One region of the Paenarthrobacter sp. NPDC090522 genome, then DNA from elsewhere that is predicted to be linked to it. Evidence: riboswitches for the same ligand, from Rfam matches in the RefSeq annotation. Region 1 holds a riboswitch; each other region holds the start of a gene.
The links. Region 1 has a riboswitch for S-adenosylmethionine ahead of ACIQT2_RS03175 (aminotransferase class V-fold PLP-dependent enzyme). Riboswitches for the same ligand answer to the same signal wherever they lie in the genome.

Region 1 (7,689 bases):
GGGCACTGCTGGTGCCCAGCTCCCTTGCCATGATCGTCACGTCTTTTTCCGGTCCGGCGCAGTCCAAGGCAATCGGCCAGTGGTCCGGGTGGACCAGTGCCGCGGCGATCGTGGCACCGTTGATCGGTGGAGTGTCTGTAGACCTCTTGTCCTGGCGGGTGATCTTCTTTATCAACGTGGTTCCGGCCGCCGCAATCTGGCCTATGTTGGCTGGCCTGCGGGCATCGGACGCGGCCCGGGACAAGAGCAAGAGGATCGACTACCCGGGCGCCTTGCTGGCCATGATCGGCTTAGGCGGCCCGGTCTTCGCGTTCATCGAACAGGGCAGGCTGGGGTGGACCAGCCCCTTCGTGTGGGTTCCGTTGCTGCTGGGCGGTGTGGCTTTGGGGTTCTTCCTGTTCCACGAGGGCAGGACCTCCGAGCCCATGCTTCCCCTGGGGCTCTTCGCCATCCGGAACTTTGGCTGGGGCAATCTCGCTACCTTGGCCATCTACGGAGGCATTTCGCTGGGCTTCTTTGTCCTGGGCATCTACCTGCAACAGGTGGGCGGCATGGGTGCTACGGCGGCGGGAATCGCGTTGCTGCCGGGGACGGTGATCCTGATGCTCGCCGCTTCCTACTTTGGCGGCCTTGCCGGAAAGTATGGTCCGCGGTGGTTCATGACCGCGGGACCCCTGTTGTGCGGGACAGGTTTCCTGATGTCCTTATCCGTCCAGGAGCCACTCAATTACTGGACACAGGTGTTCCCCGGCCAAGTGGTCTTCGGGCTGGGGCTTGCGACGCTCGTGGCCCCGCTCACCGCTGCCATCCTGGGTGCCGTTCCACCTGAAGAGGCGGGGATCGGTTCCGCGGTCAACAACGCAGTAGCCCGCATCGCCGGCTTGATCTGCATCGCCTTCGCCGGCTTGATCGTGGGCCCGGTCTTTACCCGGGATGGCCTGTACAACGCGTTGCTGGTCACGGCGGGACTGTTCGTCCTGGGGGCGGTGGCGTCCGCCGTCGGAATCCGCAACCCGGAGCGCGATGAGGCAGGTGCCGCTGTTCCGGACCAAACGTCCGACGACGGCGGGCCGCTGGGGGCGGCGTCCTGACCTGGGGCGGTGCCCGGCTCAGACGTCAGCGAGGACGCAGCCTTCGTGCACCTCGGTGCTCTGCACCCACAAGGCCGAAGTAATTTCATCGGCGAGGTCGAAGTCGCGCCGCTGGGCACCGCTGCCGATCCTTACCACCAGGGCGCCACCGAAGGGCTTGCGGCCTACAATCTCGATGCGGGCGTCCAAGGCAATGTCTTCGGCGGCCAGATAGCGGAGCAGGTCAGGGTTTTCGTCGCTGATGCGCGTGATGCGGCCCGCGTGTCCCTGGTCCAGTTCGATCATGCGGTAGGCGTGCGGTAGCTCCACGGAGCCATCGGATGAGGGAATGGGGTCTCCGTGCGGGTCCCGGACAGGGTGGCCCAGCTTGGCGGACATGCGTTCAATGAAGGTGTCAGAGACTGCGTGTTCCAACATTTCCGCTTCGTCGTGGACCTCGTCCCAGCGGTAGCCGAGTTCCTCCACAAGGTACGTCTCGATGAGCCGGTGCCTCCGCACCATGGCCAAGGCCAGTCGCATGCCGTCGGGCGTCAGGCGGATGGCGCTGTAGGGCTGGTGGTCCACCAGGCCCTGGTCCTTGAGCTTGCGCACCATTTCGGACACCGAGGAATTGGCTACGCCCAGCCGTTGGGCCAGCTGGGAGGACGTGATGGGCTTGTCCTGCCACTCAGTGAAGGAGTAGATGACCTTGACGTAGTCCTCGATCGAGGAGGAGGGCGTACTGGTCTTCACGTTCCAAGCCTACCGTGGGAGGGCGGCTCAGGCCTTGCGGGCCCGCCACGTCTGCGTCACGTACGGCAGGGCCAGGGTTTGGCCAGGGGCGTGGCCGAGGTGTTCGTAGAGGTACCACTCCAGGTTTCCCATGACCTTGGCACGGGTAGCCTCGTTTGCTCGAAGGTAATAGCTGCGCGACTTGGTCAATTCCATGATGTCCCCGGGGGACACAGCATCCTCCCAATGGGTGACATGGCATTCCAAGCCGGTGAACTCCGGACCGATGGCCGGCCGGAAACCCGGTTTGTGTACGTCGCCGGCATGCATGATGCGTGAAAGGCGGTGCACCCAGGGGACGGAAGTATCCAATTGGTTCCAGATCAGGCCCAGGACGCCATGCGGACGGAGCACCCTGGCGATTTCCGTGCTGGCTTTGTCGGGATCGCACCAATGCCAGGCCTGGGCAACACTGACGACGTCGAAAGCTGAGTCCGCCAGTCCGCTCGCCTCGGCGGTGCCCTCCAACGCATGGACCTGCGGGCACGACAGGCGGAGTTGCGCCAGCATGTCCGTGGAAGGATCGACGGCGGTAACCTCAAGACCTCGGTCCACGAGCAGCGTGGTGAATTTTCCCGTGCCCGCGCCGATGTCGGCCGCGGACTTCGCGCCGGCAGGAAGAAGCCAATCCACGGAGTCTGCAGGGTAGCCGGGACGCACCACATGGTAGTGCTCGCCGCCATCCTGGAAGCTCTGCCCCAGTTCCTTGCGCCGGACCGCGTGCAGCTTGGGACCGCTGGGTTGATGCGAACCCTTGGAAGGGTCTTGGGACCGCATGGTGTGTACAGACTCCTCTACCGCGAACGCCGGAAGTACCCTACGAATTTACAGCAAGGCAGGGCTGGCCGGGTCACGGCAAAGTGCGGTCAGTCCACGGTGCAGGGAGCAGCGCCTGCGGTACCGGGCGTGTTGGGGGCCCATTCGGGATAGCTGCGGTGGTCGTTCGCCGGAACCCAGCGGCCCTCGTCCACCACGTAGTCCCAGCCCAGCCCGGTGCCCTTCAGTTCCTGGATTCCCTTAAGCAGCCGGGCGGCGTCCTCCAGCCGGGAACCCACGCCGAAGCTGGCGCGCAGGGAACCGGACGGCAGGCCCAGGCGCTTGAGGAGCGGGTGTGCGCAGAAACGACCATCGCGAAGGCCCACTCCGTGTTCCGCGGACAGGTAGGCGGCTACCAGACCGGCGTCGAATCCCTCCACCGAGAAGTTGACCACACCGATGGTGTCCGTGGAATCACTGAAGATCTGGTGGACGGTGACCCCCTCGATGGCCTGCAGGCCCTCCACAAGGTAGGAGCGGATGGCGGCCTCGTGGTCGTGCCAGGCCTGCTGGTCAAGGCCGGCCAGGACCTGCGTGGCGCGGGCCAGGGTGGCGGCGCCAAGGACGTTGGGGGATCCGCCTTCATGGCGGGCCGGACCTGTCGCCCAGCTGACGGAGTCGAGGCGGGCTTCACGGACTGCGCCACCGCCGGCAAGGTGCGGCGTTCCGGCGTCGAGCCAATCGGGGCGGCCTACCACTACGCCGGCACCGAAGGGTGCATACAGCTTGTGGCCGGAGAAGACCACGTAGTCGACGTCCGCTTCGGCGATGTTGATCCGGCGGTGCGGGGCGAGCTGGGCAGCGTCCACCACGATGCGGGCACCGAATTCGTGGGCAAGGGAGGCCAGTTCCGCGATGGGCAGGATTTCACCTGTCACGTTGGAGGCGCCGGTGACCGCGAGCAGGGAGACTCCGCCTTGGGCCAGTTCGTGGCGCAGGTTGGCGAGGGTCGCAGCAAGCGTGGAAGCGGCTACGACGCTGCGGTGCGGTACGCCCTGCCACGGCAGCAGGTTGGCGTGGTGTTCGATGTCCAGGTACAGGACTTCGCCGGTTGGCGTACCGTCGATCTGCGGAAGGCAGCCGGCCAGCAGGTTGAGGGAGTCGGTGGTGTTACGGGTGAAGATGACGGAGTCATCGGGGCGCCCGCCCACGAAGTCGCGCACGATCTCGCGGGAGTTTTCATAGACGGACGTGCTGATTTGGGACGCGAATCCGGCTCCGCGGTGCACGCTCGCGTAGTACGGCAGGACCTCGTTCAGGTACGCGGACACGATGGTCAGCGCCGGCGCGGAAGCTCCGTAGTCGAGGTTGGCGTAGCGGACGTGGCCGCCCTGGATCAGGGGCGCCTGCAGTTCGGCGCCAGTCACGGCGGCAAGGGGCCTGGCGGCCGCGGCTTCCTGCGTGGCAGTGGGAAGGACGGTGGATTCGAACGTAACAGTGCTCATGGGACCTCACTCAAGAGGGACCCCCTTGCGGGGGATCCGCGCTTGCCGTATCCGTTCCGGACCGGCCTGGTCGTCACCCGGGGCACCCCACCGCGAATGGAGGGTTGCCGGCCAGCAAACCGGGGTTTAGCGCTGGCACTCGTGACCTGTAGTAGACATTAAGGCACCCCGCATGCCGGATACAAAGCCGTCCACTTTGTTAAGCGCATTGTTACGCAGGATGCGGAAAGGGCGGATTTGGCGAATAAAGTGCGGCGGACACCTCCCAGGGGAGGTGTCCGCCGTCGAAAATTCAGAGGAGATCGTCGATTCCCGGATTGAGGCGTTTCAGGACCTCGGAGTGCAGGATCGAGTTGGTTGCCAGTGCGTTGCCGCCGAAGGGGCCATCCTCACCTTCAAGGGAAGTGAACCGGCCGCCCGCCTCCGTGACGATCGGCACGAGGGCCGCCATGTCATAGAGGTTCAGTTCGGGCTCGCAGGCGATGTCAACGGCGCCTTCTGCCACCAGGCAGTAGGACCAGAAGTCCCCGTAGGCGCGCGTACGCCAAATGTCCTCGGTGAGGCCGAGGAACTCGTCAAGGTTCCCGCGCTCCTTCCAGCCGGACAGGCTCGAGTAGGACATGGACGCATCCGCGAGCGTGGAAACGTTGGAAACCTTCAGCCGGGTGGCCGAGGCCAACGAGCGGCCCATGTAGGCGCCCATGCTTTTGGCCGCCCACCAGCGCTTGCCCAAGGCTGGTGCGCTGACCACGCCCACCACGGGTTCGCCTTCGTCGATCAGGGCGATGAGGGTTGCCCACACGGGGACGCCCCTGACGAAATTCTTGGTGCCGTCGATGGGGTCGATGACCCAGCGCCGTGAACCGTGGCCGCTGCTTCCGAATTCCTCACCGAGGACGGCATCACGGGGGCGTGAACGCGACAACTGTCCGCGGATGGCTTCCTCAGCGGCCTTGTCCGCATCCGTGACCGGCGTCAGGTCGGGTTTGGTTTCGATCTGCAGGTCCAGGGCCTTGAACCGGTCCATGGTCTGGGCGTCCACGGAATCGGCCAGGACGTGGGCCAATCGCAAGTCATCGTTGTAGCTGGAAACGGGTTGGGTCATGCCACCAAACTATCGTGAATCCTCCACGCCCCGGGGGAGGTGAGGCTCCGACCCTCAGTTGACGGTGCCCAATTCCTTGGTTTCCTTGGCCTCCAGGCGGGGGTCGGCACCGAGCAGGCGCCTGAGCGAAGCCAGGCGGGCCACGCCGGAAGGGCCGGCATTGCCTTGGTTGACCCACTCATCCAGCCCGCAGTTCACTGCACTCGCGTCATGTTTGCAGCCACGGTCACAGGCTTCCGTGCCGGGCTCCAGGTCGGGGAAGGAATGCAGGATGCGGCCGGCATCAACGTGGGCAAGGCCGAATGAACGGATGCCCGGGGTGTCGATGATCCAACTGCCGGAAGGAGCGTCCGCCAGTTTGAGGGCCAGGGCGGAGGAGGAAGTGTGGCGTCCGCGCCCGGTGACGGCATTGACCCCACCGGTCGCCCGTTCGGCTCCTGTGAGGGCATTGACCATGGTGGATTTGCCCACGCCGGAGTGTCCCAGCATGACGGTTACCTTGCCGTCGAGGTGGGAACGCAGGCGGGAGACGGCGTCGCTGTCCAAACGGGCGGAGAGCCCGTCGTCTGAACGTGCATCGATGCCGGAGGCCTGCGAATCCGCCGTGCGGCTGATGATGACCGGAAAGTCGAGGCTGAGGTAATTGGCCAGCAGTTCGGCAGGATCCTTGACATCCGCCTTGGTGACGAGGAGCAGCGGCTCGATGCCGGCGTCGTAGGCTGCTACCAGTGCGCGGTCGATGAAGCCGGTGCGAGGCTCCGGGTTCGCTGCAGCCACAACCACCACCAATTGGTCCGCGTTGGCCACCACGACGCGCTCGATGGGATCGGTGTCGTCCGCGCTGCGGCGCAGGAGCGTCCGGCGTTCCTCGACGCGGACCAGCCGCGCGAGCGTGTCCGGGCCACCGGAAACATCACCCACGAGTGCCACGAAATCACCCGGGACCACCGGGTTCCGGCGCAGTTCGCGGGCACGTGCGGCAATGACCACCCGCTCATTGTCGGTGTCCTCACCAACCACTGCGGTATATCGGCCGCGGTCCACCGTGATGATCCTGCCGATCACGGCGTCGTCATGGCTGGGCCGATCCTTGGTGCGGGGGCGGGAACCCTTCTTGTTGGGCCGGATCCGTACGTCCGATTCGTCCCAGGAGCGTGCGTCGCGGCCCATGGTCAGCTCGTGGCCCCGCCCGATGAAGCCTCAGCCGGGGTCCGGCCGAGCATCGCTGCCCACATCTGCGGAAACTCCGGCATGGTCTTCGACGTTGTTGCGATGTCCTCCACTTGAACGCCCTCAACGGCGAGGCCCAGGATGGCCCCGGCCGTGGCCATGCGGTGGTCCGCATAGCTGTGGACTACACCGCCATGAAGGGCGGCCGGGTGGATGATGAGGCCGTCGGCCGTCTCTTCGGCGTTTCCGCCGAGTCGGTTGATTTCGGCCACCAGTGCGGCAAGGCGGTCTGTCTCATGGCCCCGGAGGTGCGCAATGCCGGTGAGGCGGGAGCGGCCCGTGGCCAGCGCGCACAATGCGGCGACGGTAGGGGCGAGCTCGCTGGTTTCGTCGAAATCGGCGCCCAGGATCTCGGGTCCGCCCTTGACCGTCAGGGTTCCGTTCTCCAGCGACACCTCAGCGCCCATGGATGCCAGGATGCTCCGCCACAGGTCACCCACCTGGGTGGTCTCGAGGGGCCAGTTGGGGATCCGGACGGTGCCGCGCGTGGCAAGTGCTGCCGCGAGGAACGGACCGGCGTTCGACAGGTCCTGTTCGATGCGCTGGTCGAAGGCCCTGATGGGACCGGGGGCCACGCGCCAGTGGTTGGGGACGGAATCGTCCACCTGGACACCGACGCTGCGCAGGACTGCGACCGTCATGTTGATGTGGTCCAGGCTGGGCACCGGCTTGCCGACGTGCTCCAGGTGCAGCCCCTCCGTGAAGCGGGCGCCAACAAGCAACAGGGCCGAGACGAACTGGGAGGAAGCGCTGGCGTCAATGACCAGGTGCCCGCCGCGGACTTCGCCCGAGCCCTCCACCGCGAACGGAAGGGCCGACGGCGTCCTGCCGCCTTCGCTGCGGACGGGCACGCCGAGTGCGACCAAAGCCTCGATGATGGTTCCCATGGGGCGTTTGCGGGCGTGGGGGTCGCCGTCGAACACCGTGACGCCGGCGCGCAGGGCCGCCAGGGGTGGGACGAAGCGCATGACCGTTCCCGCGAGTCCACAGTCGATCGCTGTTTCGCCGCCCGCGACGGACGGATCCATCGGTGTGATGTCCAGGTCCGGGCCGTAATCGCCGTCGCCGGGTACTTCGGTGACCGTCGCGCCGAGCTGGCGCAAGGCCTGGATCATCAGCACGGAGTCCCGGGAATGGAGTGGTGCCCGCAGGCGGGAGGGTCCGTCGGCCAACGCAGCCAGGACCAGGAATCGGTTGGTCAGTGATTTGGATCCCGGTACCGTCACCGTGG
Region 2 (7,689 bases), on a different contig from region 1:
CATCGTGACGCGGCTTGGCGTGTCTCCGGCAACGGCCAGGCGCGACCTGGACAGCCTTGCCAAGCAGCGCCTGCTCAGCCGGACCCGCGGTGGCGCCACCACTGGATCGGTGGCCTACGATCTCCCCGGCCGTTACAACCGTGACGACCATGCAGAGGCCAAACAGGACATTGCCTTGGCGGCGTCCGCGCTGATCCGCCCCGGAGCGGTGATCGGCCTCAGCGGCGGGACCACCAACACGGCTCTTGCCCAGTTGCTGTCCACCCGTGAGGACCTGAACGCACCCTCCAACCGGCCCACGCTCACGGTGGTCACCAACGCCATCAACATCGCCTCGCAGTTGGCCGTGCGTCCGAACATCAAGATCATGGTCACCGGTGGCATCCTGAATCCCCGTTCCTACGAACTCGTGGGCCCCTACACGGACGTCATCATGCAGAAGGTGGCGCTGGACATTGCGTTCATCGGCGTCAACGGCGTGGACCCCGACCTTGGCCCCACCATCACCGATGAAGGCGAGGCCATGGTGAACACCGTCATGGCGCGGCGGGCCACCGAGTCCTACGTGGTTGCCGATTCCTCGAAGGTAGGCCGCCGCTCGTTCGCCGCGATGGCCGGCTACGAATTCCGGCACCTCATTACCGATGCCGGGATCTCGCCGGAGCACAGGGCCGCCTTTGAATCCAAGGGCACGGAAGTGATCGTGGCTCCGGCGGGGGTCACGGCGTAGGCGTCAGAACAGCATCGGGGGAGCGTCCAGCACGGAGTCGTCCACGTTCCGTGGCACCCACTGGCTGAAGGGTTCATCAAGGACGTACAGCTCGTCGTCTGTCCTGACCAGGGTCCGCAGTTCAGCGTTCCCGGGGTTGTTCAAGGATTCGAAGTACTCGACGGTCCAGTGGAACCAGCGCATGCAGAAGAGCCGCATGGTCAACCCGTGCGTCACCAGCAGCGTGTTGGGCGCGTACGTTGGTTTCTCCCAATGCCGGTACAGGGTTTCCATGAAGGACGAGACGCGGTCGTAGACATCCGAGCCGGACTCGCCCTCCCGGAACCGGTAGAAGAAGTGGCCGTACAGGTTGCGGAGTTCCTTTTGGTCCTCAATGTCCCCGGCGATCTGGAAATTGGCCCAGTCCTGTTCCCGGAGCCGGGGTTCCTCGATGACGCGTTCCACCAGCGGACCAAGGTTCAGTGCTTCCAGGGTCTGGTAGGCGCGCAGGTAGGGGGAAACGTAAACGCAGACCTGCTCTCCGTCGAGCTTGCGGCGAAGCTGCTCTCCGGCGATCCGGGCCTCTTCCACGCCCTTTGCCGTCAGAGGGATCCTGTAGTCGGGCACGCGGTTGTAGATGGAGGTGTCGGCATTGGCAGCGGACTGGCCATGCCTGATCATGAAGATTCTGCCGGGGGCGCTCATCCCACCAAGCATAGGGCTGGCCTTCCCGGCAAAGTGGCAGGAACTACGGGCAAGATAGGAACATGCTCCTAGCCTCCCGCCGTCGCCTGCGCGCAGAAGTCCTCATTGTGCTGGGCCTCTCCCTGGGCCAGTCCGCCGTCTATTCGGTGGTGCAACTCCTGGACAAGCTGACCCGCGCCCCCTTGTCGGAGGCTACGTCCACCCTCAACAGGTCCCAAAGCACGCGCGAATACTTCGACCTCACGTACCAGTTGCTGGACATCCTGTTCGCGCTGGTACCGGTAGTCCTGGTGTTCTATTTCCTGTCCCTGCACGTCACCGGAGGATCAGCAGGTGGGTCGGCGTTCGCCCGCCTTGGCTTCAACTTCGCCCGGCCCGGCAAGGACTCTCTCCAGGGCCTGGGCCTCGCCGCCGCGATCGGCATACCGTCCTTGGGCCTGTACGCAGTGGGGCGGGCGCTGGGCATCACCACGGCAATCCTGCCCAGTGGATTGGACGCCTACTGGTGGACCGTCCCGGTGCTCATCCTCTCGGCCATACGCCACGCGATCGTTGAAGAAGTGATCGTGGTGGGCTACCTGCTGGACCGGTTCGGAAAGTTCGGCTGGAGCACGCCGCTGGCGATCCTCGTCAGTGCTGTCCTGCGCGGAAGCTACCACCTGTACCAAGGTTTCGGGCCCTTCATCGGAAACGTGGTGATGGGCTTGGTGTTCGCCTGGCTCTACACCAGGACCAAACGGGTCATGCCACTGGTGATAGCGCACGCCCTGTTGGACATTGTGGCATTCGTTGGCTTCAGCCTGTTCGGCAAGGCAGTAGGCCTCGGCTAGCAGGCCCCAACTGGGTCGCATTTGTGCGCGTTTTGAGCGCTCTAAACGCGCACAAGTGCGACCCAGTTGGGAGTTAAAGGTATTCGGCCGCCATCCGCAGGTGACGCCATTGGCACCCGCTGATAGCGGCCGAAGTTTCTTGCAGGGGCGTCAGATGGTGACGGCGCCCGAGGTGGTTTCGAAGGTCACGGACATGATCCCGGGCGTGCCGTGCGGAGCCATCCACTGGACAGCGACGTCCTCGAGCGGCTTTTCCACGGGCTCGCCCAGCCATTCGGTGACACGTTCCGCCGAGCCCGCAATGGTCAGGCTGGACATCTTGACGTCACTTTCATAGACCTTGGAGGGATGCAGGCCGGGATCGCCTTCCCACTTGAGCAGGTACGGCACCTGGGGATCGGCGATCAAGCCGAGGATGCCGATCTGCTGCCAAACGAGTTCCCGGCCGTCGGGGAACTTGCGGTTGCCGGGAACTGCGGAACGGCCAAGGCGTTCTTCGAACGGAGCGAGGTCGTCAACGGCGACGCACCAGCCCATCCAACCGCCGCCGGCTGCCGAGCGTGCCCGGACTGCCTGGCCGAAGGGTGCCTTATCCGAAGCGGGGTGGTCGAGGACCTCCACCACTTCAAGGTATTTGTTGTCCGCAAGGGGAATGATCATGTTCCGGGTACCGAAGCGCGGGTGCACTCCGCCCCGGACTGCGTCCACTCCCAATGCCGCGGAAATTCGTTCTGTCGTGGCCAGAAGGCCATCTCGTTCACAAGCGTAAGAGACGTGATCCATGCGCATGGCTTCATCTTGGCACTTTGTGATTCGGGTCTCAGCTAAGTCAAGCCTAACCAAGGTGGGATGTTATTGGAGGGCGGTGCCGGGCCTCATGGCGGGACGCCGGAATGACGCCCGAAGACCGAAAAATACTGTCTTCGTCACAAACCTGTGCATTGTCGCGGGGCCTTCCTAGACTGGCCGCAGTTCGAAGCATTCACAATCCACCGAACCCATGCGCCACGAAGAGGAGAACGCAATGTCCCAAGGATGGTCTTTCGAAACCCGCCAAATCCACGCAGGCCAGGAACCCGATTCCGCCACCGGTGCCCGCTCGCTTCCGATTTACCAGACCACGTCCTTTGTGTTCCCGAGCGCCGAGAGTGCCGCCAACCGCTTCGCCCTGGCCGAGCTTGCCCCGATCTACACCCGTATCGGCAACCCCACCCAGGATGCCGTGGAGCAGCGGATAGCCAGCCTCGAGGGTGGCCTGGGCGCCCTGCTCCTCAGCTCCGGGCAGGCCGCGGAAACCTTCGCGATCCTCAACGTCGCCGAAGCCGGCGACCACGTGGTGGCCAGCCCCAGCCTCTACGGCGGAACCTACAACCTGCTGGCCCACACCCTGAAGAAGTTCGGGATCTCCGTGACCTTCGTCGAGGACCCGGACAACCTCGAGCAGTGGCGCAACGCCGTGCAGCCGAACACCAAGCTGTTCTTCGGCGAGGTTGTCTCCAACCCGCGCCAGGACGTCCTGGACATTGAGGGCATTGCCAAGGTTGCCCACGAAGCGGGCGTCCCCCTGATCGTGGACAACACGCTGTCCACCCCGTACCTGATCCGTCCCATCGAATGGGGCGCCGACATCGTGGTCCACTCGGCCACCAAATACCTGGGTGGCCACGGTGCGGCGATTGCCGGCGTCATTGTGGACTCCGGAAACTTCGACTTCGGCAAGGACCCGGAGCGCTTCCCAAATTTCAACACCCCGGATCCCAGCTACAACGGCCTGGTCTATGCCCGCGACCTCGGCAAGGACGGCGCGCTCGGGGCCAACCTTTCCTACATCCTCAAGGCCCGCGTCCAGTTGCTGCGCGACCTTGGCTCCGCGGTTTCTCCGTTCAACGCGTTCCTCATCGCCCAAGGCCTGGAAACCCTGAGCCTGCGCGTGGAGCGTCACGTCGCGAACGCCACCACAGTGGCCGAATGGCTGGAAGCCCATGACGACGTCGAATCCGTCGCCTTCGCGGGGCTGCCGTCCAGCCCCTGGTTTGAGCGTGGGCGCAAGTACGGCCCCCGCGGTACCGGTGCCGTTGTCGCGTTCACCATCAAGGGCGGCGTGGAGGCGGGCAAGCGGTTCGTGGACGCCTTGGAGCTGCACTCGCACGTGGCCAACATCGGCGATGTCCGGTCCCTGGTGATCCACCCGGCCTCCACCACCCACAGCCAGTTGACCGTAGAGCAGCAGGCTGTAGCCGGCGTTACTCCGGGACTGGTCCGTCTCGCGGTGGGCATTGAGCACGCAGATGACATCATCGCCGACCTTGAGGCGGGATTCCGCGCGGCCAAGGGCGCCTGACGCCGGATCTGCCGTGAAATACGGTGGCGCCACCCGGCCGACGATTATTCGCCGGGCGGCGCTGCCGGGTGCTCGTTCATGAACGAAGATGCTCCAAACCGTCACACAGCTGTCACATTCTTCGCCAGAACGGCTGTGTTCTTCCTAGACTCTTACGTATTAGGTCATGAGTGCCAGTGACAGCCCCGGCTTGCTGGCCGGCAACCCTCCTCCGCGGTGGGGTGCCCCGGGTGAAGACCTGGCCTGCCGCATGAAAGGCGGTGGGCAAGCGCGAGGTTAGGTGTCAAAGGAATGACCATTACTGCTACAGCCCTTCCCACATCCGAGGAAGCAGACGGAACCCTCAAGTACGCCCACGTGGGCCCGCTGGAACTCGAAGCCGGCGGCTTCCTTCCCGATGTGGTGTTGGCCTACGAAACATGGGGCCAGCTGAACGCCGATGCCTCAAACGCCGTGCTGGTGGAGCATGCCCTGACCGGTAGTACCCACGTCGCCCGCGGCGCCACCGATGAAGACGGATGGTGGGAGCAACTGGTAGGGCCAGGTGCCACGATCGATACCGACAGGTTCTTCGTCATTTCGATCAACATCGTGGGTGGTTGTAACGGCAGCACCGGGCCGTCGTCAGCGGCTCCGGACGGAAAACCGTGGGGTTCCCGGTTCCCGCTGGTCACCCTCCGTGACACCACCGAGGCTGAGTCCCGTCTGGCCGATGCCTTGGGAATCCGCGCCTGGCACTCCGTACTGGGCGGTTCCATGGGAGGTGCCCGTGCGCTCGAATGGGCTGTGACTTTCCCGGAGCGGGTCAAGCGCTGTGCGGTGGTGTCCGTGGGTGCCTACAGCACCGCAGAACAAATCGCCTTCGCGCAGTCGCAGACGCTCGCCATCCGCCAGGACCCCAACTTCAACGACGGCGACTACTACCAGGGTGCCGCGCCGGAGGCCGGCCTCGCCCTGGCCCGGAGGATCGCCCACATCACCTACCGCTCCGCCTTGGAATTGGATGTCCGTTTCGGCCGCGAACCGCAGCACCAGGAAACCCCGCTCGCCGCAGCCATCCTGGGGAAGCGCGGCCGGTACCAGGTGGAAAGCTACCTCGACCACCAAGGCACCAAGCTGGTGCGGCGCTTTGACGCCAACAGCTACATCGCCATCACCGAGGCCCTGATGAGCCACGACGTCACGCGAGGACGGGGTACTTTGCAGGAGGCCCTGGGCCGCACGACTGCCGAGTTCTTTATTGCCGCCGTGGACACGGACCGGCTCTATTTTCCGGCCCAGTCCAAGGAACTCGCCGACGCGTTGCCGGGTGACGTTCCGGTGCATGTGATCGAGGCTCCCATCGGCCACGACGGCTTCCTCACTGAGATCGGGCAACTCTCGGCGCAGTTGCGGGAGTCCTTCTTCGCCTGAGCCGGGCACCGGGCAAGCTGTCCAACAGGCATTGCCGTCAGGCCAGCCTGGCTTCCATGCCCAGGAACCTGCCATAACGGTCCACTTCGGCTTCCAGTGCCCGCTGGACGGCGGGCGTGGCGGGCTGGTTCAGGCGGACATCGAGTTCACAGGTTCCACCGGCGAATGCGTGGCGCCACCAGCCGGCCAGCCTGCCATCCAGCAGGACTACGTGCATGGGGCCGCCGTTTTCCGGGAAGTAGGGTGCCACCCCGCCGAGGTAGTGCCGGGACTGCGAGTAGCCCATGACGTACTCGTCGTAGCACTGGATGAGGTCAACGCGGGGGAGTGCGGCGTCCGGATCTGAGCCGACCTCCCGGGCGGCCCCGGTCCGCTCCAACCCGGCAACATCATCCGCTGCCAGGTGGAAGTCCAGCCCGTCGAGCGGAAGCGAGGCCAAGGCCCCAGGGGCGACGTCGGCGGCTACCTCGAGCCCACGCTTCACGTCCTTCATGGTCAGGCCGGACCACGCCGAGCAATCCTTGACCGTGGCCGGTCCACGGCTGGTGAAGTACCGCAAGGCCAACTGGCCCAAAGCCTGGTCCCGTTCATCGGCGTCCAAAGCGTCAGGTCCAGGCTCGGGTACCCGTTCCCCGAACAGCGCGTACGTCTGCTTGAGGGCACCCCCGGCCGAGCGGATAGGTTTGCCGCTGACCAGGATCCGGCTGATTTCCGCATGCATAAGGTGGTACACGAAGCCGAGTCCCTTGCCCGGGAACCCCGCGTCCTCCAGGACCGCGGAGAGTTCCTCGCGGGTCTTATGGGCGCCACCCGCAACGGCTTCGGCGAGGAGGCCGGAGCTTCGGGCGGCCGAGGCGGCATCGACCCCCGTCTGCCGGTACATGCCTTTGTTTCCCTGATGCAGCCGTTCCCCGGACAGGCCCATCAACCAGCCGAGGTCGTCGCGGTGCACAAAGTGCCAAGTGGGCCGGAGGATGTGGGTCCGCAGGATGGTGCCGTCTGCCACGAGTTGCTCCACATCCGCAGCGGAAGCTTCGGGAGTCCGCTGGGCCAGGGACCAGCGCGCGTAGGGAAACTCCTGGGCTTGGACAGCGAGGAGGTTGCGGACTGCTTCTGATGCCGTCGGAGCCAACGGAGCGCGGAGGTGCTGGCGGCTCAGTCGGAGGCGAACGACGTCGTCTGGCTCCAAGGCGACCACGCCTAGCCGCGCGGCAATCCGGTGGCGTTGGGCCCGAAGACGGGTCCCGGCGTCGGACGTTTTGGCGTGATGCCGTCGCCGGAGGACTGGTGCCGCAGGCGGCGGATCACCCAGGGGACAAAGTATTCGCGCGCCCACACGAGGTCCGAAGAGCGGGCTTCCCGCCAGGTCCGGGGCGGGAGGGGCTTGGGGACGAGGGGTTCGAGCGTGTGCTGGACGTTCAACGCCTCCAGCACCATCATCGCGATGGTGTGGTGGCCGAGGGGCGAGAAATGCAGGCGGTCCTCGTCCCACATCTGCGTGTCGGCGAGCTGCCGCAAGGACCACATGTCCGCGACGATGGCGTCGTGCCGGGCGGCGACGGTCCGCAGGTTCTCGTTGTAGATGGCCACCTTGCCGCGGATCCGGCTGAGCACTGAAGAAGCTGTGTCCGGGCCGTTGAACAGGACCACCGTTGCCCCGCCCGAGCTCAGTTCCTGGACGGCTGCGTCCA
Region 3 (7,689 bases), on a different contig from region 1:
CGGCGTCACCGCGCCCGCGACGCTGTGGCTTGAGTACCAGCACGACGCCGACCCCTCGCTTGAGGTGCGAACGTCCGGGCCCGACGTCGTCAGTTGGGTTCCGCGCAAGGGCGACGGCGCGTCCCTGGTTACCGAAGTTTGCTCGGCGCTCACGCCCGGGACTGTCTCGGTGGAGGATGACTTCTTCTGGATTGCGTGCGAAGCCTCCAGTACGCGGGCAATCGTGAAACACCTGCGCAAGGTCCTGGGCGTGGACAAGCGCCGGATCGACGCGTTGGGATATTGGCGGGCCTGATGCTTTGGTGAGTTCCGCCGTCGTGCTTTTATATCGCACAGTTCGGGTACGGTGTGATTTTTGTCCTTGAATCGGCGTTTTGATCGGCACTCATAGATCATTTGTGATATTTCTTGGGTATGACGCAAGCTACGCCAGAACACGTAGGCCTCCTGCTCCGCAACGCCCGCAGTGAAAAGGGCTGGACGCAAGGACAACTCGCTTCTGAGCTGGGAACCAGCCAGAGCGCCATTGCCCGGATGGAACAAGGCAGGCAAAACCTGAGCCTCCGGATGATCGAAAGACTGGAAGCAATCTTTGGCCGGTCCATTGTCAAAGTGGGCCGGCCCCAAATGACGCACCTCCGGGTTGAGGGCGGCCGCACCCTCTCCGGGGAAGTGGACGTCAACAGCAGCAAGAACGCCGGGGTCGCCCTGCTCTGTGCCAGCCTCATAAACCGTGGTACCACCACGCTGCGGCGCCTGGCCCGGATCGAAGAGGTCAACCGCATCGTGGAGGTGCTGACGTCCATCGGCGTCGAATGCACGTGGCTCAACGGCAGCGACCTTCGCATCCGCCGGCCCGAGGTCCTGGATCTTGGCTCGATGGACGTGGACGCTGCCCGTCGCACCCGCAGCGTGATCATGCTCCTCGGCCCGCTCCTGGACGAAACCAGCGAATACCAACTGCCCTACGCCGGCGGTTGCGACCTTGGCACCCGTACCGTGGAACCCCACATGCAGGCACTGCGCGAGTTCGGCCTGACGGTGGAGGCAAAGTCCGGCTTCTACTCCGTGGCCGCTCCTCCCGCTGACGGGCACCACCGCTCCTTCGTGCTGACCGAACGTGGCGATACCGTGACGGAAAACGCGATCATGGCCGCCGCGCACCGCGAGGGCACCACCGTGATCCGCAACGCCAGCCCCAACTACATGGTCCAGGACCTGTGCTTCTACCTGCAGGGATTGGGCGTCGGCATCGAGGGCATCGGCACCACCACGCTGCGGATCACGGGCCGTCCCAGCATTGACGTGGACATCGAGTACTTCCCGTCCGAAGACCCCATCGAGGCCATGTCCCTCATCACCGCCGGCATCGTCACCAACTCCGAGGTGACCATCCGCCGCGTGCCGATCGAGTTCATGGAAATCGAACTCGCCACGCTGGAGCAGATGGGCCAGAAGCTGGAGATCTCCGGCGAGTACAAGGCGCGCAATGGCCGCACCCGCTTGGTGGATGTGACCACCAAGCCTTCGGAACTCCGGGCTCCGCAGGACAAGATCCACCCCATGCCGTTCCCCGGCCTGAACATCGACAACCTCCCGTTCTTCGCCGTGATCGCGGGCAACGCCGAGGGCCAGACCATGATCCACGATTGGGTCTACGAAAACCGGGCCATCTACCTCACAGAGCTCAACAAACTGGGCGCCCAGGTGCAGCTCCTGGATCCGCACCGTATCTACGTCAATGGACCCACCAAGTGGCGCGCAGCGGAAATCGGCTGCCCGCCTGCCCTTCGTCCGGCGGCTTGCCTGCTCCTGGCCATGCTCGCGGCCCGCGGAACCTCCGAGCTCCGGAATATCTACGTGATCGAGCGCGGCTACGAGGATCTGGCCGAGCGTTTGAACACCATTGGAGCGAAAGTGGAGTACTTCCAGGACTAGCTTTGCTGGCGCACCCGTTCGCGCCATTCGCTCCCTTGGCTCGACCCGGCCGCGCCGGTTTCCGCCCGGCGCTCCAGGTCTACCTGGTGCGAACGGCGGGAAGGGGTGCGCGGCCGGAGCGCGGAGCGCAAAATGAAGCATGCGGACATTCGGGGTTGAGGAAGAACTGCTCATCGTCGATCCCGTGACGGGCGAACCGTTGGCCCTCGCGGATGCACTGCTCAATGGTAGCCACCCGCAACAAACAGGTACCGGGCTCAGCTACGAACTCAAGCTCGAGCAGATCGAAACCCAAACACGGCCGTGCCACAGCTACGCAGACCTCCTGCACCAGATCCGGCGCGGCCGGGCCATGGCCAGCGAGGCTGCCCGTAAACACGGTGCCCGCATAGCAGCCCTGGCTACGTCGCCCCTCGCATCCACCACCCACACCACGCCCGATCCCCGCTACGCCGAGATGCTGGAGCGGTTCGGGTTGACGGCCCATGAGCAATTGACATGCGGCTTCCATGTGCACACCTCGGTTGAGTCGCCGGAGGAGGGCGTGGTGGTGCTGGACCATATCCGGGACAAGCTCGCGGTCCTCACGGCCTTGAGCGCAAACTCTCCCTACTGGCGCGGCCTTCCCACGGGCTTTGACAGCTATCGCATCCAGGCCTGGAACAGATGGCCCACCTCCGGCCCGTCGGCTGTGTTCGGTTCGTTGACGGCCTATCGCCGGATGGTGAGCCGGTTGCTGGACACAGGGGTGCTCCTGGATGAAGGCATGATCTACTTCGATGCACGCATCTCGCGGACCCACCCCACGGTGGAGGTCCGTGTGGCCGATGTCTGCCTTCGGTCAGAGGACGCGGCCCTGATTGCAGTGCTGGTGCGGGCCTTGGTTGAGACGGCTTCCTTGGAAATGCTCGACGGCGTTGAGCCCTCCTCGGTGCCCACGGCGCTGCTGCGCATGGCCAGTTGGCAGGCCAGCAATGTAGGCCTCCGTGGTGACCTGCTGGACTTCGGGGAGTTCCGTCCCGAACCGGCTGCCGAAGTGGTGTGGGCCTTGGTGGACTACCTGAGCCCGGTCCTTGACGATCAAGGAGAGCTGGGCCTGGTCAAAGCCGGGATCGCGGATATCCTGGAGCGCGGCAACGGTGCCCACGAGCAAAGAGAGGCTGTGACGCGGTTCAACCGCAAACACCAGAGCCACCCGGAGAGCCCGCCAACCCCGGAAGCCCTCGCGGCCGCCGTCGGGCATGCCGCCAGGTTGACCGTGCGCGGGGCGTCAGCCGACGCCCATCGCGATCCCGCGCCCATCCTCGGCCGGGTCCGGCGGGCCTGACCCGGCCTCGTCATCCCAGGCGATCAAGAAGGCTCCCACCAGTCCCTCCGTGAGGTAGAAGACGAACGGCGGAATGTCCTTGGCGGTCAGGAGGATGATGCCGAAGACCGAGGCAGCGCCCGAAGCCGTGAGACCTACCCAGCGCTTGGCCGGCGAACGCAGCAAGCCCGCGCCCAATGCGCCCAGCCCGGCAATGTGTAGCCAGGAATACCCAAGGAACGGTGCGTTGGACCCTCGACGGTAGGCGAAACGCTCAAGGTCCGATGCCCTGCGCGACAGGCTGTAGACAAAGAGCGGTGCGCCCGCCAGCAATGCTGCAGCGGACGCACGCGCGAAGGTCTTGGCCGTTCCGCCAGGCAGCGCCCGGGCGAAGGCTGCGAACCCCATCGGCACGGCAGCAGTTCCCGCGGCAGCCAGGTGGTGCCCCATGATCCAGCCTCGCTCGCCACGCATCAGCAGCCGCAATCGTTCGGCTGGATCCTGTGTGGTGTAGACCTGCGGAACGGGTGAAATCCCCACCAACCAGACCACGGAACCCGCGACGATGACAGCCCCCGCCCGGCGGTATGGATGCCTCATGGCATGAAGATTAGACCTGTTTGAGGGCCTTCTCCAGATCCAGGATGAGATCGTCCACGTCCTCAAGACCGACGGACAACCGGACCACGCCATCGCTCAACCCGATCGCTGCGCGACCCTCCGGTCCCATGGCGCGGTGCGTGGTGGTGGCCGGGTGGGTGATGAGGGACTTGGAGTCGCCCAGGTTGTTGGAGATGTCGATGACGCTCAGCCCGTCCAGGAGCGCGAAAGCTGCTTCCTTGGCCGTCCGGCCACCGGACGGCGAGAGCTCGAACGTGAGCACGGTTCCGCCGGCCTTCATCTGCTTGGTGGCGAGCTCGTACTGCGGGTGCGACTTCAGGAGCGGGTACTTGACCCAGCTGATGGCCGGCTGCTGCTCGAGCCACTCGGCGATCTTCAGCGCGGAAGCCGAGCTGTGGTTCACGCGCAGCCCGATGGTTTCGAGGCCCTTGGTGAGCACCCACGCGTTGAACGAGGAAAGGGAGGGTCCGGTGTGGCGCATGAGCTGCTTGACCGGGCCATCGATGAATTCCTTGGTGCCCAGGATCGCCCCGCCCATGACGCGCCCCTGGCCGTCAATGTGCTTGGTGCCGGAGTAGACAATCACGTCCGCGCCCAGGTCGCCACAGCGCTGCAGCAGGGGAGTGGCAAAGACATTGTCGACGACGACTGTTGCCCCGGCGGCGTGGGCCAGTTCGCTGACGGCCTGGATGTCCACGATTTCCTGCATCGGGTTGGACGGGGACTCGAAGAAGACGGCCGTGGTCGGCTCGGACAGGGCAGCACGCCACTGGTCCAGGTCCGGTCCGTCAACGAAAACGGTCTCCACGCCCCAGCGCGGCAGGATCTCATTGAGGATCACAAAACAGGAGCCGAACAGTGAGCGGGCGGCAACCACACGGTCACCGGCACCCAGCAAGGCACCCAAGGCAGTGAAGACCGCGGACATGCCGGACGCCGTCGCGAAGCATGCCTCGGTTCCTTCCAGCAGTCTCAGGCGTTCCTGGAAGGTGGCCACAGTCGGGTTGCCGTAGCGGGAGTAGACGAAGCGCTCGTCTTCGCCCGTGAAGGCGCGTTCCGCGGCGGCAGCGGATTCGTAGACGAACCCGGAGTTCAGGAAAACCGGTTCTGCGGTTTCCTGGAAGTTGGTACGGTCAAGGCCACCGCGGACGGCCTGGGTGTCAGGGCTCCAGCCGGCGGCGTCAGGATTAAAAGTCACTTTTAGTCGTTCCCAAGGTTGGTCGGCAGGCCACGGTTCTTCCAGCCGTTGACGGTGCGTTCGCCATAACGGTCGGGTTCGCCCTCAAAGCCTTCAAGGACGTTGTAGGCCGTAAAGCCGGCCTGAGTAGCGGCGATGGCAGCAGCGATGGAGCGCTGGCCGGAACGGCAGATGAAAACGAGTTCCACGCCGTCGCCCTCGGGGGCCTGCTGTTGCAGGTCCTCCAGGAAGCGGGAGTTCGGGATGCCGCCGGCGAGGTTCCACTGGATGAACAGGGGATCGTTCTCCGTGGCCTTCGTGTCCGGAATACCGATGTGGGCCCATTCGCCCTCGGTGCGCACGTCCACCAGGATGGCGCCGTCTTCAAGTTTTGCCCACGCGTCCTGCGGGGTCAGGTCACCTGCGTAGCTCATGCGTGGCCCTCGAATGCTTCCTCGTAGTTGTCCAACTCGTCCACGGCGCTCGCAACAGCTGCGTCCGAACTGGCTACCGCAGCGGGCAGGATCACGGCCTGCGCCACGATGACAGTTTCGCCGTTGAACGTGGCCGCCGGGCTGCCGTGCAGCACGTAGCCCTCGGCCAAAGCAGCGGAGATCCGTTCGCAGAAGTCACGGGTATCAGGACCCGTGATCAGGCGGTAGGAGAGTTTTTCTTCAGTGGGTTCAGGCATTCGTGGTGCTCCTCAGTCACGCTTGCAGTTCGAAGTTCGAAGACGCCGAGTAGTCACCTGAGGCACCCCGCCGCGGGAGAGGGTTGCCGACCAGCAAGTCAGGGCTTAACGCTGGTGCTCATTACTCAAGAAAAACGTAACATCCGCGGCCGGGAAGCCGCATTTGGCGACTGCACCGCCGTCGTCATGTTGCGTAACCGGCGCCTCCCCGGGGCGGGCCGAACGGGGTCCAAATGTGACGCAGCGGGAGCATAATTGACGCAGTACGACCCCCTGTAACTTCGCATGAAATCAGGTCGCGGTGAACGGACACAGCAGTTCTACACTCAAGCCCATGCTTCATTTTGGATGGTTCGTGGGCCACGGATTCGGAGTCCAAGGCTGGGGGACGCCCGGCTACGGCCTGGGTTACGACTGGAAGAAACCCGCGCTGTACCAGGAGGCCGTCAGGGCCTTCGAGCGATCCGGGCTGGACCTGTTCATCATCGAGGATTCCCTCACCGTTCCGGATACTTACGGCGGCACCGCCGAGGTGTCCTTGGCCCACGCATCCTTCGCGCCCAAACACGACCCCCTGGCCCTGGTTCCGTACCTGCTCTCGGCCACGCAGCACCTGGGGATTGTTCCGACCGTCAGCGCCTCCTTCTACCCGCCCTTCACCGCGGCGCGGCTCCTCGCCACGCTCCAGCACTTCTCCGAGGGGCAGCTCGGGTGGAATGTCGTCACTTCGGGCAGCGACCTTGCCGCCCAGAACTATGGCCTTGACCAACAGATCGAGCACGACCTGCGGTATGAGAAGGCTGAGGAGTTCGTCGACGTCGTCAGGCGGCTGTGGCGCAGTTGGGAACCTGGCGCTGTGCTTGAGGACGTGGAGGCCGGCAGGTTCGCGGACCACACCAAGGTTCACCCGATCAACCACCAGGGCGACTTCTTCAAGGTCCGTGGGCCGCTGAACACCGCGCCGCTGCCGGAGGAACCCGTCCTGGTCCAGGCCGGTGCTTCGCCCCGTGGCAAGGCGTTCGCCGGCGGACACGCCGATGTGGCGATTGCCTTGGCCCGCGGGGTGGACGGGATGAAGGCCTACCGGGATTCGATCCGCGCCGAGGCTGCGAAGGCGGGCAGGAACCCCGACGACGTCAAGGTCCTTTTCGTCCTCAAGCCCACCGTGGTGGGGTCCACTGCAGAGGCGGAGGTACTGAGGGCGCAGCGCCGGGAGCTCACACAACGGGATATCGACAGCCAACTCAACTCGATCTCCTACCTCTCGGTGATCGACTTCAAGAAGTTCGACCTCGACGAGCCCCTCCCCACCCTGAGCACCAACAGCAACCAGGGAACACTGGAACACTTCTCCAAGGCAGCCCCTCCAGGGTCCACGTTGCGCCAGATCCTGCAGGCCCGCAGCGGGGGAGCCGGAGACTCGATCATCGGCACTGCCGGGCAGATCGCCGATTACCTCGAAGAGACCGGGGAAGCGGTTGGCGGTGACGGCTTCCTCTTCTCCGGGTTTGTGGATCCGGTGACGGTCCACTCCGTGCTGGACAAACTCACCCCGGAGCTTCGGCGCCGCGGGCTGTTGAGGAGCAGTTACGGCAGCGGTGGTTTCCGCCAGAACCTTCTGGACTTCTGACATGGCCCCCCTGCCCAATGAACTGGTGATCGGGACCGCCGCTGTGCCTCCTGAGCGCTTGGCCCTTGTTGCCTCTGATCCGGCGTTTCACGTGAAACTCAACCATGATGCGTTGACATTGATGGGCAGGTCGCGGGAGATCGTCGAAGAGACGGCCGCGTCTGGGCAGCGGGTCTACGGACTCAACACGTTGCTCGGCTCAGGCCGTGACACGGCTGTGGAGGAGAAGTCAGTACTCGCCTACCAAGTACAAGTCGTCAGGTATCACAACAGCGGCGTTGGCACTTTCCTGGACCGGGCCGCCGCCCGCGCAGTGATCCTCGCCC

Region 2: another riboswitch for S-adenosylmethionine. It lies ahead of ACIQT2_RS04755 (homoserine O-acetyltransferase); the one in region 1 lies ahead of ACIQT2_RS03175 (aminotransferase class V-fold PLP-dependent enzyme).
Region 3: another riboswitch for S-adenosylmethionine. It lies ahead of ACIQT2_RS07515 (DUF1737 domain-containing protein); the one in region 1 lies ahead of ACIQT2_RS03175 (aminotransferase class V-fold PLP-dependent enzyme).

The regions. Positions count from the first base shown of each region.
Region 1 is NZ_JBIVXL010000002.1:226,801-234,489, reverse strand. Features, by position in the region: gene ACIQT2_RS03190 (MFS transporter) at 1-1,091, shown strand, start outside; gene ACIQT2_RS03185 (metal-dependent transcriptional regulator) at 1,110-1,823, opposite strand; gene ACIQT2_RS03180 (class I SAM-dependent methyltransferase) at 1,851-2,639, opposite strand; gene ACIQT2_RS03175 (aminotransferase class V-fold PLP-dependent enzyme) at 2,729-4,123, opposite strand; SAM riboswitch class IV at 4,157-4,270, opposite strand; gene hisN (histidinol-phosphatase) at 4,416-5,228, opposite strand; gene ACIQT2_RS03165 (ribosome small subunit-dependent GTPase A) at 5,283-6,398, opposite strand; gene aroA (3-phosphoshikimate 1-carboxyvinyltransferase) at 6,401-7,689, opposite strand, start outside.
Region 2 is NZ_JBIVXL010000003.1:168,424-176,112, reverse strand. Features, by position in the region: gene ACIQT2_RS04780 (DeoR/GlpR family DNA-binding transcription regulator) at 1-730, shown strand, start outside; gene ACIQT2_RS04775 (histidine phosphatase family protein) at 734-1,414, opposite strand; gene ACIQT2_RS04770 (CPBP family intramembrane glutamic endopeptidase) at 1,477-2,244, shown strand; gene ACIQT2_RS04765 (VOC family protein) at 2,395-3,033, opposite strand; gene ACIQT2_RS04760 (bifunctional o-acetylhomoserine/o-acetylserine sulfhydrylase) at 3,245-4,585, shown strand; SAM riboswitch class IV at 4,748-4,862, shown strand; gene ACIQT2_RS04755 (homoserine O-acetyltransferase) at 4,877-5,998, shown strand; gene ACIQT2_RS04750 (winged helix DNA-binding domain-containing protein) at 6,036-7,196, opposite strand; gene ACIQT2_RS04745 (SGNH/GDSL hydrolase family protein) at 7,199-7,689, opposite strand, start outside.
Region 3 is NZ_JBIVXL010000005.1:39,905-47,593, forward strand. Features, by position in the region: gene ACIQT2_RS07485 (siderophore-interacting protein) at 1-295, shown strand, start outside; gene ACIQT2_RS07490 (UDP-N-acetylglucosamine 1-carboxyvinyltransferase) at 415-1,938, shown strand; gene ACIQT2_RS07495 (glutamate--cysteine ligase) at 2,078-3,265, shown strand; gene ACIQT2_RS07500 (hypothetical protein) at 3,209-3,844, opposite strand; gene ACIQT2_RS07505 (O-succinylhomoserine sulfhydrylase) at 3,855-5,063, opposite strand; gene ACIQT2_RS07510 (rhodanese-like domain-containing protein) at 5,066-5,476, opposite strand; gene ACIQT2_RS07515 (DUF1737 domain-containing protein) at 5,473-5,733, opposite strand; SAM riboswitch class IV at 5,747-5,859, opposite strand; gene ACIQT2_RS07520 (NtaA/DmoA family FMN-dependent monooxygenase) at 6,035-7,363, shown strand; gene ACIQT2_RS07525 (aromatic amino acid ammonia-lyase) at 7,365-7,689, shown strand, end outside.